DNA from 4 places in the Pseudarthrobacter sp. NPDC055928 genome. Region 3 is predicted to be linked to each of the others. Evidence: riboswitches for the same ligand, from Rfam matches in the RefSeq annotation. Region 3 holds a riboswitch; each other region holds the start of a gene.

Region 1 (3,513 bases), on a different contig from region 3:
GCCGCAGAAGGCGCCTCGGAAGAGGAGCTCACGCACGACATCAACCGTCTGCGCGCCCAGTGGGAGGGCATTGAAAGCCAGTCCACGTCCACGAAGATCCTTGCCCCGGAACTTCTCTACGGCGAACCGGACCTCACCATCAAGGTGGTTCGGGACGTCTTCAACGAGGACTTCTCCAAGCTGATCGTTTCCGGTGAGGAGGCCTGGGACACTATCGAGGCCTACGTCACGTACGTGGCCCCCGATTTGGTGGGCCGCCTGGAAAAGTGGACCAAGGACCAGGACATCTTCGCGGCCTGGCGGATCGACGAGCAGATCCACAAGGCACTCGAACGCAAGGTCTTCCTGCCCTCTGGCGGTTCGCTGGTTATCGACCGAACCGAAGCCATGACCGTGGTGGACGTCAACACCGGCAAGTTCACCGGCAGCGGCGGCAACCTCGAGGAAACGGTCACCAAGAACAACCTCGAAGCTGCCGAAGAAGTTGTACGCCAGTTGCGGCTCCGCGACATCGGCGGCATTATCGTCATCGACTTCATCGACATGGTCCTGGAATCCAACCGCGACCTCGTCCTGCGCCGCATGGTGGAATGCCTGGGCCGCGACCGCACCAAGCACCAGGTGGCAGAAGTAACGTCGCTGGGGCTCGTTCAGATGACGCGCAAGCGCATGGGCACCGGGCTGCTGGAAGTCTTCGGCGAGCAGTGCGAAACCTGTGCCGGCCGCGGCGTGGTCACCCACGACGATCCCGTGGAGCACCGTCGCGCCAACACGGTGGCTGCCGAGCACCACGTACAGCGTACGGACACTCACCGCACGGACACCCCGCGGCCCGACCAGCGCCCGGAAAGCCAGCGGGCCGACAGCCAGCCCGGCGCACGTGGCGACCGCAAGCGCCGCCGTGGACGCGGAGGCGTTCCCTTGGAGGCGGCACCGTCCGCACCGGTCCAGGTCCACACGGTCCACCCGGATCCCAGCGACGCCGAGCGGCACGCCAAGGCTGAGGCCACCAGGCTGGCCCTGGCCAACATCGCCGCGGCGGCGCACGCAGCGCACCTGCACGACGACGAGGTAGCCCACGCTGCTGGAGCCGCGGCGGCCGGAAGCCCTGCTGCAGCGGCAGCACGGACGACGACGGAGCAGGCCCACGCCGCCCCGGCAGCAACAGGCCAGGCACCAACAGGCCAGGCACCGGCAACAGCCCGCCAGCATGACGCCGACGCGTCCGGACGTCCTGCTGCCGTGCTCACTTTCGGCGGTGAGCAGGTGGCGCTGCCGTTCGTGGAGCACGCGGCAGACCAGCCGCAGCAGCCGGCCCTGACGCTCGACAGGCTCGCGGAAGCCTTCGCGCACCTCGGCGAGCCCGCCGTTGCCGCTCCGGAGCCTGCGCAGGCTGCCCCGCAGCCAAGCACCGACGTGCCGCGTGCTGCGGTAGAGGAGAAGGATTACTCAGACCACACCGCTGAGCAGTCCCGTACCCGCAGGCCCCGCCGCAACCGCAGCGCCAGCCGGGCCCAGGGCGCGGCAAACGCAACCTCGGTAGAACACCACGAGGCAACGCACGCAGCAGCCGGCGGCCACTCCCACGCGGCCAAGGCGCCTGAGCCGGCCACAACCGCCGCAGGCGACAAGAAACAGGCAGAGGCGCCAATCATCCTCGGGGTAGGAGTACCTGCTTCCGAGCTCTGATCCTCCGCAAAGGACATCAGCCAGGATGCCCGGACACGACCCTTCGCAGGGGCGCGTCCGGGCATCGCGCGTTAACGGCTTCATGTGACCAGGCCATTTGACGCCGGGCCGGGCACTGAAACGCTAGGCTTGGTTACCGACACGGGGTGCCGCGCAAGGGCCGGCTGAGATCCACACCCGTTGAACCTGTCCGGCTAGCACCGACGAAGGGATGTCTTCCTTGTCTTCAACTACTGTCCTGCCCCCGGCATCTGTACTCAGCCCGGCAGCGCCGGCCCCGGTCCTCCGGGACGTTCCGCGGGTGCTGTCCATCGCAGGGTCCGACCCGTCCGGCGGCGCCGGCATCCAGGCCGACCTGAAAAGCATCGCAGCCCACGGCGGCTACGGGATGGCCGCGATCACCGCGCTGACAGCGCAGAACACTCAGGGCGTCCGCGCGGTGCACGTGCCGCCGGCCGCCTTCCTGGTCCAGCAGTTGGAAGCCGTGAGCGATGACATCACCATTGATGCCGTCAAAATCGGCATGCTGGGCGATGCCGAGGTGGTGGCCGCGGTCCGCAGCTGGCTCGAAAAGGTGCGTCCCGGCGTCGTAGTCCTTGACCCCGTCATGGTGGCTACCAGCGGCGACAGGCTCCTGCAGGCGTCTGCCGAGGCTGCCCTCCGCGGACTGCTCCCGCTGGCGGACCTGATCACGCCCAATCTCGCTGAACTGGCCATGCTGCTCGGAGAGGCCCAGGCCGGCTCCTGGGCAGAAGCGCTGGAACAGGGCCGGCGGTTGGCGGCGGACACCGGCTCCACCATCCTGGTGAAGGGGGGACATCTCGACGGCGCCGCCTGCCCGGATGCCCTCGTCAATACCGGCGGACTGCTTGCCCAGGAAATTGTGGAGGTTCCGGGGGACAGGATCCCCACCCGGAACAGCCACGGGACGGGCTGCTCGCTATCGTCGGCCATGGCAACGGCACAGGCCCGGCTGGGGGACTGGGAGGCGTCACTGCGGCACGTCAAGCCCTGGCTGGCAGGTGCCCTGGAGTCCTCGGGCAGCCTGGACGTCGGTGCGGGAAACGGTCCCGTCCACCACTTCCACCACCTGCAGGCGGCCACAGGGCCTGCCCTGGAACCGTCCCCGCTCGGCGAGGGCGGCTTCGCCGAGCTCCTCCGTGCGGAGGCCACCGCAGACCTCGCCGCCATCTATGAGCTCGAGTTCATCCGGAACCTCGTGGCAGGAAGCCTGCCCGAAAAGCAGTTCGCCTACTACCTGGCCCAGGATGCCATCTACCTCAATGGATACTCACGGGTGCTGGCACGGACCAGCGCCTTGGCCCCCACCGAAGCCGCACAGCTGTTTTGGGCCCGATCAGCCCAGCAATGCCTGGAGGTTGAATCGGAGCTGCATCGGAACTGGCTCAGTACGCGAACCGTGGAGCCCGTCCTCGGTCCTGTCACGAAGTCGTATGTGGACCACCTGCTGGCCGCCTCCGCATCGGGCAGTTACGCGGTGCTGGTGGCAGCGGTCCTGCCCTGCTTCTGGCTCTACGCCGAAGTCGGACAGACCCTCCACGCGCAATTCCTTGCCGCGGGCGCCCCGGCGGACAACCCGTACGCCGAGTGGCTGCGGACGTACGCCGACGAGGACTTCGCGCAGGCCACCCGTACAGCTATTGCCCTGGCAGACGAAGCCGGACGCCGGGGCTCGGAGGACGAGCGTGCTGCCATGGTCGTCGCTTTCAACCAGTCGTGCCGTTTCGAAGTTGATTTCTTCGACGCGCCGCGGCTGCACGCCTGACGCTCCCCGGCCCATCCAGCCGGTACGATAGTCGGGCA
Region 2 (3,513 bases), on a different contig from region 3:
GCGACGTCAGCCGCGGCCGGTCAGCCCGGGCCTCCTGACGCGTTAGCGCGAAGGCACCTCCAGGTCAGGCAGGTAAACCTTCCCGCCTGCCGCGAGGAACTCCTCGCTCTTTTCTCGCATCCCGGCCGCCATCTCCGCCAGGGCTGCCTGGGATTCAGCCGAGCCGTACTCATCCCGGATGTCCTGGCTGATCCTCATGGAGCAGAACTTGGGGCCGCACATGGAACAGAAGTGGGCGGTTTTGGCCGGCTCGGCGGGCAGCGTTTCGTCGTGGAAGGCTTCCGCAGTGACCGGGTCCAGGGACAGTGCGAACTGGTCCCGCCAGCGGAACTCGAACCGCGCCTTTGACAGGGCGTCGTCCCGCTCATGGGCGCCGGGGTGGCCCTTGGCCAGGTCGGCGGCGTGGGCCGCGATCTTGTAGGTGATCACACCCGTCTTCACATCGTCCTTGTTGGGCAGGCCGAGGTGCTCCTTAGGCGTGACGTAGCAGAGCATGGCGGTGCCGTAGCGGGCGATCTCGGTGGCCCCGATGGCGGAGGTGATGTGGTCGTAGCCGGGTGCTATGTCCGTGACCAGCGGTCCGAGGGTGTAGAACGGGGCCCCCTTGCAGAGCTCCTGCTGGCGTTCCACATTCTCCCGGACAAGGTGGAACGGTACGTGGCCGGGTCCTTCCACCATCACCTGCACGTCGAATTCCCAGGCGCGCTGCGTCAGTTCAGCCAGCGTATCCAGCTCGGCGAACTGGGCGGCATCGTTGGCGTCCGCCGTCGCTCCCGGGCGCAGCCCGTCGCCGAGGGAGAAAGCGACGTCGTATTTGGCGAAAATTTCGCACAGCTCGTCGAAGTGGGTGTACAGGAAGTTCTCCTGGTGATGCGCGAGGCACCAGCCGGCCATGATGGAACCGCCACGGGAAACGATGCCGGTGACACGGTTGGCCGTCAGCGGCACGTAGCGCAGCAGCACTCCGGCGTGGATGGTCATGTAGTCCACGCCCTGCTCGCACTGCTCAATCACGGTGTCACGGAAGATCTCCCACGTCAGCTTGTTGGCCTCGCCATTGACCTTCTCCAGCGCCTGGTAGATGGGCACCGTGCCGATGGGGACGGGGGAGTTGCGGATGATCCATTCACGCGTGGTGTGGATGTCATCGCCGGTGGACAGGTCCATCACGGTGTCGGCTCCCCACTGGGTTGCCCACTGCAGTTTGTCCACTTCCTCGGCGATGGAACTTGTCACAGCCGAGTTGCCGATATTGGCGTTGATCTTGACCAGGAAGGCCTTGCCGATGATCATCGGCTCGGATTCCGGGTGGTTGATGTTGTTGGGGATGATGGCGCGGCCCGCCGCCACTTCGCTGCGGACCAGTTCCACGTCACAGTTTTCGCGGAGGGCAACGAACTGCATTTCCGGGGTGATGACACCCTGCTTTGCGTAGTGCATCTGGGTGACTGTCCGGCCGTCGACGGCGCGGCGGGGCACCGGCTGTGCTCCCTTCCACTCTGCGGAGGCTGCGCCGCGGCGGACTGCCGACTTGCCGTCGTCGAGCAGGTTCCGTTCCCGGCCGCTGTAGGGCTCGGTGTCGCCACGGGCCGCGATCCATTCCGAGCGGAACGGGTCCAGGCCCACTACCGGATCACTTCCAGGGCCGGCGGTGCGGTAGGTCCGGAAAGGGCCGTTCGCCTCGCCGTTGGGCGATGGTTCCAGCGCAATTTCCGTTACCGGAACCCGGATTCCGGTGGCCTCGTCACTGATGAACGCCAACGAATGGGATTTCAGCGACTGGGTTTCAGTGCCGGCTTTCCCCTTGGCCGTCTCATTTTGGGCAGCAATCAGCCGTGTTTCTGGTGTACTCAATGAATACTCACTTCCTTCGCCGGCATTACCCGGACAGGTTCAACGGTCGCAGGCTGCGTCAGCCTGATCTCAGCCCCTGCAAGGGCTCCCGTGTGGTCTAGATGAAGCTACCACAGGTGCGGGAGGGCACTCCTGACCGTGACGTGGGCGGGCTCTTCCGCGGATTAGGCTGTTGCCATGGCCGGAATCATCGAATTCAGCGGAACAGTGCTCACCGGACCGAATGAGGAACGGCGGGGCCTCTGGTCCGTCGACGGCCGTCTCACGTTCCACAGGCCCCCCACGTCCCCCGATGCTGTGCTTGGGGGCTGGGTCCTTCCCGGGTTCGTTGATGCCCACTGCCACGTTGGCCTGGGACCCGGCGGCGTCGTCCCGGATGCGATGGCTGAAGAACAGGCCCGCACCGACCGCGACGCAGGCACGCTCCTGGTCCGTGATGCCGGGGCGGCAAGCGACACGCGTTGGCTGCAGCAGCGTCACGACATGCCCAGGCTTATCCGCGCCGGGCGGCATATTGCCCGGTCCCGGCGCTACCTGCGGGATTTCGCCGTCGAGGTGGAGCCGGACGGCCTGGTGGAGGCCGTGCGGAAGCAGGCGAGGGCCGGCGACGGCTGGGTCAAGCTCGTGGGGGACTGGATTGACCGCGACGCCGGAGACCTCGCACCGTCGTTTCCCGACGCCGTCGTCCGCGATGCCGTGCAGGCGGCCCACGACGAGGGCGCACGGGTGACCGCGCACTGCTTCGCCGAAGCCACCCTTGACCAGATGCTCGACGCCGGCATCGACTGCATCGAGCACGCCACTGGATTGCTGCCCCGGCACGTTCCCCGGCTCGCCGCCCAGGGTGTCCCCATCGTTCCGACGCTGATCAACATCGACACCTTCCCGGACATCGCCCGCCAGGCCGAAGCGAAATTCCCGCGGTACGCCGAGCACATGCACGCGCTGTGGGAACGCAGGTACGAGCGCGTGTACGAAGCCTTCGCAGCGGGTGTGCGAATCTATGCCGGGACAGATGCGGGCAGCGTCATCCGGCACGGACGGATCGCCGACGAAATCCTGGCACTGCACCGGGCAGGCCTCCCTCCTGCGGCGGCCCTGGATGCTGCTTGCTGGGGTGCGCGGACGTGGCTCGGCGCTGAGGGGATCTCCGAGGGTGCCAGCGCCGATGTGGTGTTGTGCGGGGAAGACCCCCGGCGCGTCCCCTCCACTGTCGCCACGCTCCGGCACGTCGTGTTGCGGGGCGAGGTGATCCGCTGACCGTTGAAGATCACGCATCGTACAGCTGGGAATAAATTGAAGCTTCAAGTAATTTAGAAGAGTAGAGGCCTCCGAGATCCGGCGGCCGTTGGACCGGGAGTTTTCGATGACCGCAGAATCCACCAGCCAGGACCTTCTACCTGCCGAGCTCACCATGGGCACGGTGATGCTGAAGGTCGGCGACATGAAGCTCATGACTGACTACTACCAGCGCGCACTGGGCCTGGACGTGGTGGCCGAACAGGACGGTGGCCTCTACATGGGCCGGCTCGGAAAGCCGCTAGTGCATCTGGCCGCCGCCCCCGGGCTGACTCTTCCTGGCAGGGGCGAGGCCGGGCTGTTCCACACGGCGCTGCTCTTTGAGGACCAGGCGGCACTGGCGGCCACAGTCGCTACGGC
Region 3 (3,513 bases):
TCAGCTGGTCCGCCTTCCATTTGTAGGGGTCGATGCCTGCGCCCTGGCTCAGGTCCACGGTGGCCGAAACATTTCCCCCTACGGGTGCCAGCAGGCCGGCCAGGGTCAGCGCGAACGTGGATTTTCCCGCACCGTTCGGACCTGTGATGGTGAGCGCCTGCCCGGCGCGAACCTGCGCCGAGATGCCCTGCTGGACCGGAACCGGAGGGATCGCTTTGAAGCGGCGGCGGCGCGGCCGTTCCCGCGAAACGGCAAGGTCCTCGGCCGCCAGCAGCAGGTCCCCCGAGCCGCCGGAAGTCCGGTTCCGCGTGGCCGGAACAAAGCCGGGGACCCACACACCGGCAGCAATCAGCATGTCCCTCGCTTCGGCGAGGACCTGGTCCGGCGGCCCGTCCAGCAGCACTGCGGGATCGGTTGCGGAGCCTGGCTGCAGCACCACGATCCTGTCCACGAGGTCCTTCCAGACGGACACGCGGTGCTCCACCACAACCAGCGTGGCCCCGGTCTTGTCCAGGCAGCGTCCCACGGCGTCGCGGACCTCGAGGACCCCGGTGGGGTCCAGGTTGGCCGTGGGCTCGTCCAGGAGAATCAGCCCCGGCCGCATGGCCAGGATGCCGGCGAGCGCCAGGCGCTGCTTCTGCCCGCCGGAAAGGGCCGACGTCGGGTGGTCCAGCGGCAGGTGGGAGAGCCCGACGTCGTCAAGCGCCTCGTGCACGCGCGCCCAGATCGCATCGCGCGGCACGGCGAGGTTCTCGGCACCGAAGGCGACGTCGTCGCCGAGCCGGGAGAGGACCACCTGCGTTTCGGGATCCTGCTGCACCAGCCCGGCGCGGCCGCGCCGCTCACGGGGGGATGCGCCGTCGATCCGCAGCGAACCGGATTCGTCGGAATCGCCCGCTTCGCCGTCGTCGTTCACATCCCCCAGCACCCCCGCGAGGGCGTGGAGGAGCGTGGATTTGCCCGCCCCTGACGGGCCCAGCAGGAGCACACGCTCCCCGGGCTTGATGTCCAGGTCCAGGGCGTGGACCGCAGGCCGGGACCGGCCGGCGTGCCGCCACCCCCAACCGCGGGCAGTGACGGCGGCGGGCCGCATCGCAGCGGCTGTGCCGTCGTCGTAGGCTGCGGGCATTAGGAGAAGACGGGCTCCGACGCAGCCTTGCGGGACGCGAAGGAGCTCAGCACACCGGTCCTGGCCAGGCCGCGCGTGGCGATCCAGGACAGCGCGCCGGCGATGATCGCGCCCGAGATGGCGGTAAATACGATGTACGCGAGCTTGTCACCGGCGGCGTAGGCGATGTTCCAGCCCCAGGGGGCGAAGGAGTCGTTCAGGCCGCAGAACAGCCCGGCCGCAGCGCCGGCCAGCAGCGCGACGGGCAGGTTGAACTTCTTGTAGACGAAGATGGCGAAGATGATCTCGGCACCCAGGCCCTGGACGAAGCCGGAAAACAGCACGGAGGCGCCGTACGGCGAGCCCATGATCAGTTCACCCATGGCGGCCACCGTTTCGCAGAAGAGCGCGGCGCCCGGCTTGCGGATGATCAGCATGCCCAGCACGGCGGGGATCATCCAGCCGCCGGCGATGAGGCCGGTTAGCGGCGGGTAGACGGCGTTCATAGGCGGCGAAACCGCGGCGGCGCCCTGGGACCACGCCCAGAAGATCACGCCGCCGGCGATGGCGATGAGGGCGGCCACCACGATGTCAACGATGCGCCAGGTGTAGCCGGTCTTTTTGATTGCTGCAGTGCTCATGTGATCCTCCTGAGGAACAGGAGGGGAAAGTGTTCCGGCGGTCGGCTTGCCACCGGTTACCGCACACTTCGAGAACTCGACTCCCTTGCGCCGGTACTAACCGGATCAGGTTCGAGGGTCTGCGGCTGTCCCGCACTCTCAGCGCCCACCTGCGGTTCCCTGGCAATGCCAGTGATGCCCGACGGCGGCGCTCCCCTGTCGTTAATAAAGCTGGTCTTTGAATATTCTGCCCTGATGGGCGTGGTCCAGTTTACACCGCTGGGGCGGTAGATTGTGGGCCATGACTGCCAACAACCCGACTGTGACTGCGTTCAATCCCGACTCAAGGCTGCCCCAGCCATCAGGCCTGCTCGAGGCCCTGATTGACCGGATCGAGGCCGAGATCACCGAGCTGCAGTTTCCGCATTTCACCAAGGACGATTCCCTCAATCTGGGGTTGCTCCTGGTGGAGCTGGGGAAGACGCGGCGGCTTCCCATCGCGATCGACATCACCAAGGGCGAGCAAGTGCTCTTCCACGTGGCCTTGGATGGTGCCACCCCGGACAACGAGCACTGGATCCGGGCCAAGCAGCGCACCGCCGCCCGGTATGAGATCCCGTCATTGCTGGTGGGACTCCGCGGCAGGCTGCACGGCGGCCGGATCGAGGACCACGGCTGGTTCGACGAGTCCACCTACGCGCCACACGGCGGCTCCTTCCCGGTGTACGTGGCCGGAGTGGGTGCGGTAGCCACTGTCACCGTTTCCGGGCTGCCTCAGCAGCAGGACCACGACCTCGTGGTGGAGGCCCTGCGCGAAATCCTGGGGTCCATGCGGGCCGAGTAAGCGTGCCCCCGGGCCGGGCTTCCTGACACTCCCGAAGTTGACACGCTCCCCCTGACGACACGAGGATGAAGTCGATCCGGAAAGCGTTTTCTCACTGGCGCAGCCGTGGAAGCCGCCGTCAGATCCGGCAGCCTTCAGGAGGGCGGGCATTTGAGCAGCCAGCACACCATCGACCGTCAAGCCCTGGTCCGCCGGCACAACGTGGAGCAGCGGAGCCTTGATCCCCGCAGCCCGGTTTCCGTGGGCAACGGCGAGTTCTGCTTCACGGTAGACCTCACCGGGCTCCAGAGCCTCCCGGCCGAGTACCCCGTAGGAGGGCCGCCCGGCACGCTGCTCGGCTCGCAGTCCCAATGGGGCTGGCACTCCATCCCCGCGTCCGAGGAGTACAGCCTGGCCAGTTCCACGGTTCTGTACGATTCCGCGCGGGGCCCGGTCCCTTACCTGGACATGGTGGGCGACATCGTGGACGGCCGGGAGACCAAAGCGTCCCGCGCCGAGACCTGGCTGCGGGCGAACCCGCACCGCCTGGACCTGGGCCGGATCGGGTTCGCGTGGACGGATCGGGCCGGGGCCGGGGCGCCACGGCCGCTCACCGCGGCAGACGTCGTCGACCCCGTCCAGACCCTGGACCTCTGGACCGGGACGGTCACCAGCACGTTCAGCCTCCGGGGCCATCCCGTCAAGGTCACCACCGCCTGCCATCCGGACCGGGACCAGATCGGCCTGATCGTGGAGTCCGCGGCCCTCCAGCACGGGCTGGTGGTCACGTTCGCCTTCCCCTATGGGTCCGAGGCGTGGCATGACGCCGCGGACTGGAACCGTCCCGCGGACCACACCACTACCTTGGCGGAACCAGCGGGCGGAGCGGACGGCCTCCAGCATTGGACGGTGGACCGCGACCTGGACGGATCGGGGTACCAGGTGACGGTGTCCGGGAGGAA
Region 4 (3,513 bases), on a different contig from region 3:
ATGATGGCCAGTTGCCGCGGATCCGTGGGGTCAAGCGTGCGGAGATACTCCCCGTAGCCCGCTTTCCCGTCCCAGGGCTTGCCCAGAACCTCGGTCTGCAGCCGGAAATGCCCCAGGGACCGTTCGTCAGGGGCGGGCATGGTCCGCAGGATGCCGACTTTGCCCTCAAGCATCAGGGTGGCCGCAGCCATTCCTGTCATGAGCGATATCTGGGCGTTCCAGTCCTCGACCGGGAGCTGGGGAGCAGCGGCGATCCGGTAGCCGCCGTCGGGAAGCTGCACGATCTCCTGCTCAGGCATGTTCAGGCTCGCGCCATCGCGTTCCCGCTCCAGCTCAACACGCTTGAGGCCCACTTCCTTAAGGAGCTCCAACACCGGCGAGGCCGTTCCGGCGTCGAGTTCAGCCTGGGCGCCCTTGTAGCTGAGCTTGGCCCTGCTGCGGACCCGTGCCCTTTGGACCGAAACGGACGTGACCTGGGCAGCCTGGTCCAGGTGGAAGTCCCACACAAAGGCAGAGCAGAGCTGGCCTGCCAGGAGGCTGCCGGCCCCCTCGCTGATGACCTCCGGATGAAGGGGGATGCGGCCGTCGGGCGCGTAGAACGTCTGTCCCCGGCGGCGGGTCTCGGCGTCCAGCGGCCCGCCGGGCACCACGAATGCGGGTACATCTGCGATGGCGTAGAGGACTCGATAGCCGCTACCGGCGCGCTCAATAAACAGGGCCTGGTCTAGATCGGTGGAGGACTCAGGATCAATAGTGAGGAAATCAATGCCTGTCAGGTCGGCATCAGGCAGTTGCCTTGAGGAGACAGCGGCTTCCGCATCTCGGACGGCGTCGGCAGGGTAGTCGCCCGGTAGCTCCAGCTCGGTCCGCAGCGCACTCAGTGCCTCCTCGAGGGCATTGGTGTGCTCGTGGACATTTGGGGCCAGCCGATGATGTGACACGAAATTCAGGTTAGCCCGATTTTCGCTGATTATGCACGCCATCCCCTCTTTGGGGCCGAAGGCCTAGGAGCCGGCGGCGTCCAGGGCCCGAAGCAGTGCCGCGGCGGCCTCTGCGGGATCGGCGGCTTCGGTGATGGCCCGGACCACAACGATCCGGCGGGCGCCCGCTTCCACCACCTGCTCTACGTTGCCAAGGTCCACGCCCCCAATGGCGAACCAGGGTACCTCTGCCACGCCGGGCACGGACGCCGCCTGTTTGACTGCGCCCGCGGCGTACCTGAGGAGGTCGAGCCCGACGGCGGCCCGGCCGGGCTTGGTGGGGGTGGCCCAGACCGGGCCAACACAGAAATAGTCCAGCCCGGTGGGTGCGGCTGTGACGGCGGCCGAGGCCGAGACCGCGCCGTCGATCTGTGAGGTGGTGTGGGTGGACAGACCGATGGCTGCATTGCCGTTCAACAAGGTGCGTGCAGCCTTCAGCGGCAGGTCCTTCTGGCCAATATGGAACACCGGGGCACCTGAGAGCACCGCGACGTCGGCCCGGTCATTGACCGCCCATAGCCGTCCATGGCGCAGGGCGGACTCCTTCAGTACTGCCAGCAGGTCCAGCTCCTCTGCTGCCTCAATCGTCTTGTCGCGGAGCTGGATGATGTCCACGCCCCCGGCGAAGGCCGCATCAACAAACCCGGCGAAGTCACCGCGGTCCTTACGGGCATCCGTGCACAGGTACAGCCGGGCACCGCCCAGGGCCTCAGCATGGCTGGTGGAAAGGAAGGTGCTGTTGACGACGGCAGTGCTGTCAGGAAGGGCTGCGTTCATGGAAACCAGAGTAGTTCCTCTAAACTGGGCAGGTACTGCGGGAGCCCGCGGCAGCTGTCATAAAGCGCCGGGCTGAGAGGGCGTCAGAGCCGACCGCTTGACCTGATCCGGCTAGTACCGGCGTAGGGAAGGAACCACATGATACCGCCAACCGGCATTCCGTCCGCCGGCGCTCCCAGTGACGCTCTCGCCGACCTCTCTGCTGACGTCGCCGTTATCGGCGGGGGTGTGATCGGGCACGGTATAGCCTGGGAAGCCAGGCGCTCGGGCCGTTCTGTGGTTGTGATTGATGATGCCCCCGGTTCCGGCGCCACCTGGGCTGCGGCAGGCATGCTCGCCCCGGTAAGTGAGTTGCACTACCAGGAGGAAGAACTCCTGGAGCTGATGCTTGAATCGTCCCGGCTGTGGCCGGCCTTCGCGGCGGACCTGGCCCGGGACGTTCCCGGCGATGCAGGGTACCTGCCCACCCCCACGCTGGCCATCGGCGCGGACGCAGCCGACCGCCGTGCGCTGATGGACCTCCGATCAGTCCAGCGGGCCCAAGGGCTGGACGTTGAACCACTGACGGTGCGCGAGGCCCGCAGCCGCGAAGCCCTCCTGAGCCCCGCGATCTCCTGCGCCCTGGACATTCCCGCTGACCACCAGGTGGACCCGCGGAAGCTGGTGGCGTGCCTGCGGGAGGCTTTGGCCAGCCACAGGGAGGATTCAGGATCCGCCGTCGCAGGAGCCGAACACGGATTCGCCGTTGCCGACCGTGCGTCGTCGCTGGCCTGGAAAGACGGCCGGGTCGCCGGTGTCCGGCTGGCCGGTGGGGGATCGGTGACCGCCAGCGAAACCATCGTGGCCAACGGGCTTGGAGCGGCGTCGTTGGGCGGGCTGCCCGATGGACTCCAGCTGCCGCTGCGCCCCGTGCACGGCGACATTCTCCGGCTGCGCGTCCCGGAGCATCTCCGCCCTCTGGTCACCGCCACTGTCCGCGGACTGGTCCACGGTGTTCCCGTCTACATCGTTCCAAGGCGTGACGGCACTGTGGTCATCGGTGCCACCCAGCGCGAGGACGCGTTGGCAGCATCCAGTCCGGAGCGCCGCCAGGACGGCACAGGAACGTCGGCTGGCGGCGTCTCGGCAGGCGGCGTCTACCAGCTGCTTCGCGATGCCCAGGTCCTGGTGCCGGCGGTCGCCGAGCTGGAACTGCTGGAAAGTACAGCCCGGGCGCGTCCTGCTACGCCGGATAACGCTCCATTGCTGGGCCGCGTCCACCTCCCAGGGAACCACGGACCGGTGGATGGCCTGATCGTGGCGACGGGTTTTTTCCGCCACGGTGTGCTGTTGACACCTGCAGCCGCCGCCATCTGCCGGGACCTCATGGATGGACGTACAGACCCGCGCTGGCTCCCGTTCAGTCCGGCCAGATTCTCCACACGCCGCGCCGCCATCCTCCAACCCACCAAGGAAACAGCATGAACATCACCCTCAATGGTTCGCAGCACAGCGTGTCCGACGGCGCGTCAATTACCACCCTGGTCAGCCAGGTCACTGGCCGTCCCCTGGCTGCGAACGGGCAGGCCACCGACGGGCAAAAACTGGGTGTGGCAGTGGCACACAACTCCGAAGTAGTACCCCGCAGCCAGTGGTACGTCACGGCACTCGCCGAAGGTGACGACGTCGAACTGGTCACAGCAGTCCAGGGAGGCTGAACCATGACCGAAACCATCAATACCGTTAACCCGACCGGGCACCCGGACGCGCTCGTGAT

The links. A riboswitch is a leader RNA that binds a small molecule or an ion and turns the genes downstream of it on or off. The one in region 3 is predicted to bind thiamine pyrophosphate.
Region 1: it holds a riboswitch for thiamine pyrophosphate, as region 3 does, so the genes downstream of both, ACFC25_RS15450 (bifunctional hydroxymethylpyrimidine kinase/phosphomethylpyrimidine kinase) here and ACFC25_RS15860 (ECF transporter S component) in region 3, are expected to answer to the same signal.
Region 2: it holds a riboswitch for thiamine pyrophosphate, as region 3 does, so the genes downstream of both, thiC (phosphomethylpyrimidine synthase ThiC) here and ACFC25_RS15860 (ECF transporter S component) in region 3, are expected to answer to the same signal.
Region 4: it holds a riboswitch for thiamine pyrophosphate, as region 3 does, so the genes downstream of both, thiO (glycine oxidase ThiO) here and ACFC25_RS15860 (ECF transporter S component) in region 3, are expected to answer to the same signal.

What each region holds. Positions count from the first base shown of each region.
Region 1 covers NZ_JBHJZH010000012.1:100,638-104,150, reverse strand. The annotation lists gene ACFC25_RS15455 (Rne/Rng family ribonuclease) at 1-1,689, shown strand, start outside; TPP riboswitch at 1,822-1,918, shown strand; gene ACFC25_RS15450 (bifunctional hydroxymethylpyrimidine kinase/phosphomethylpyrimidine kinase) at 1,901-3,475, shown strand.
Region 2 covers NZ_JBHJZH010000002.1:18,705-22,217, reverse strand. The annotation lists gene ACFC25_RS03215 (alpha/beta fold hydrolase) at 1-38, shown strand, start outside; gene thiC (phosphomethylpyrimidine synthase ThiC) at 43-1,854, opposite strand; TPP riboswitch at 1,849-1,956, opposite strand; gene ACFC25_RS03205 (amidohydrolase family protein) at 2,032-3,114, shown strand; gene ACFC25_RS03200 (VOC family protein) at 3,221-3,513, shown strand, end outside.
Region 3 covers NZ_JBHJZH010000013.1:18,027-21,539, reverse strand. The annotation lists gene ACFC25_RS15865 (ATP-binding cassette domain-containing protein) at 1-1,129, opposite strand, end outside; gene ACFC25_RS15860 (ECF transporter S component) at 1,129-1,749, opposite strand; TPP riboswitch at 1,814-1,956, opposite strand; gene ACFC25_RS15855 (heme-degrading domain-containing protein) at 2,030-2,572, shown strand; gene ACFC25_RS15850 (hypothetical protein) at 2,723-3,513, shown strand, end outside.
Region 4 covers NZ_JBHJZH010000002.1:396,779-400,291, reverse strand. The annotation lists gene ACFC25_RS05055 (RNB domain-containing ribonuclease) at 1-941, opposite strand, end outside; gene thiE (thiamine phosphate synthase) at 1,005-1,757, opposite strand; TPP riboswitch at 1,785-1,904, shown strand; gene thiO (glycine oxidase ThiO) at 1,896-3,221, shown strand; gene thiS (sulfur carrier protein ThiS) at 3,218-3,454, shown strand; gene ACFC25_RS05035 (thiazole synthase) at 3,458-3,513, shown strand, end outside.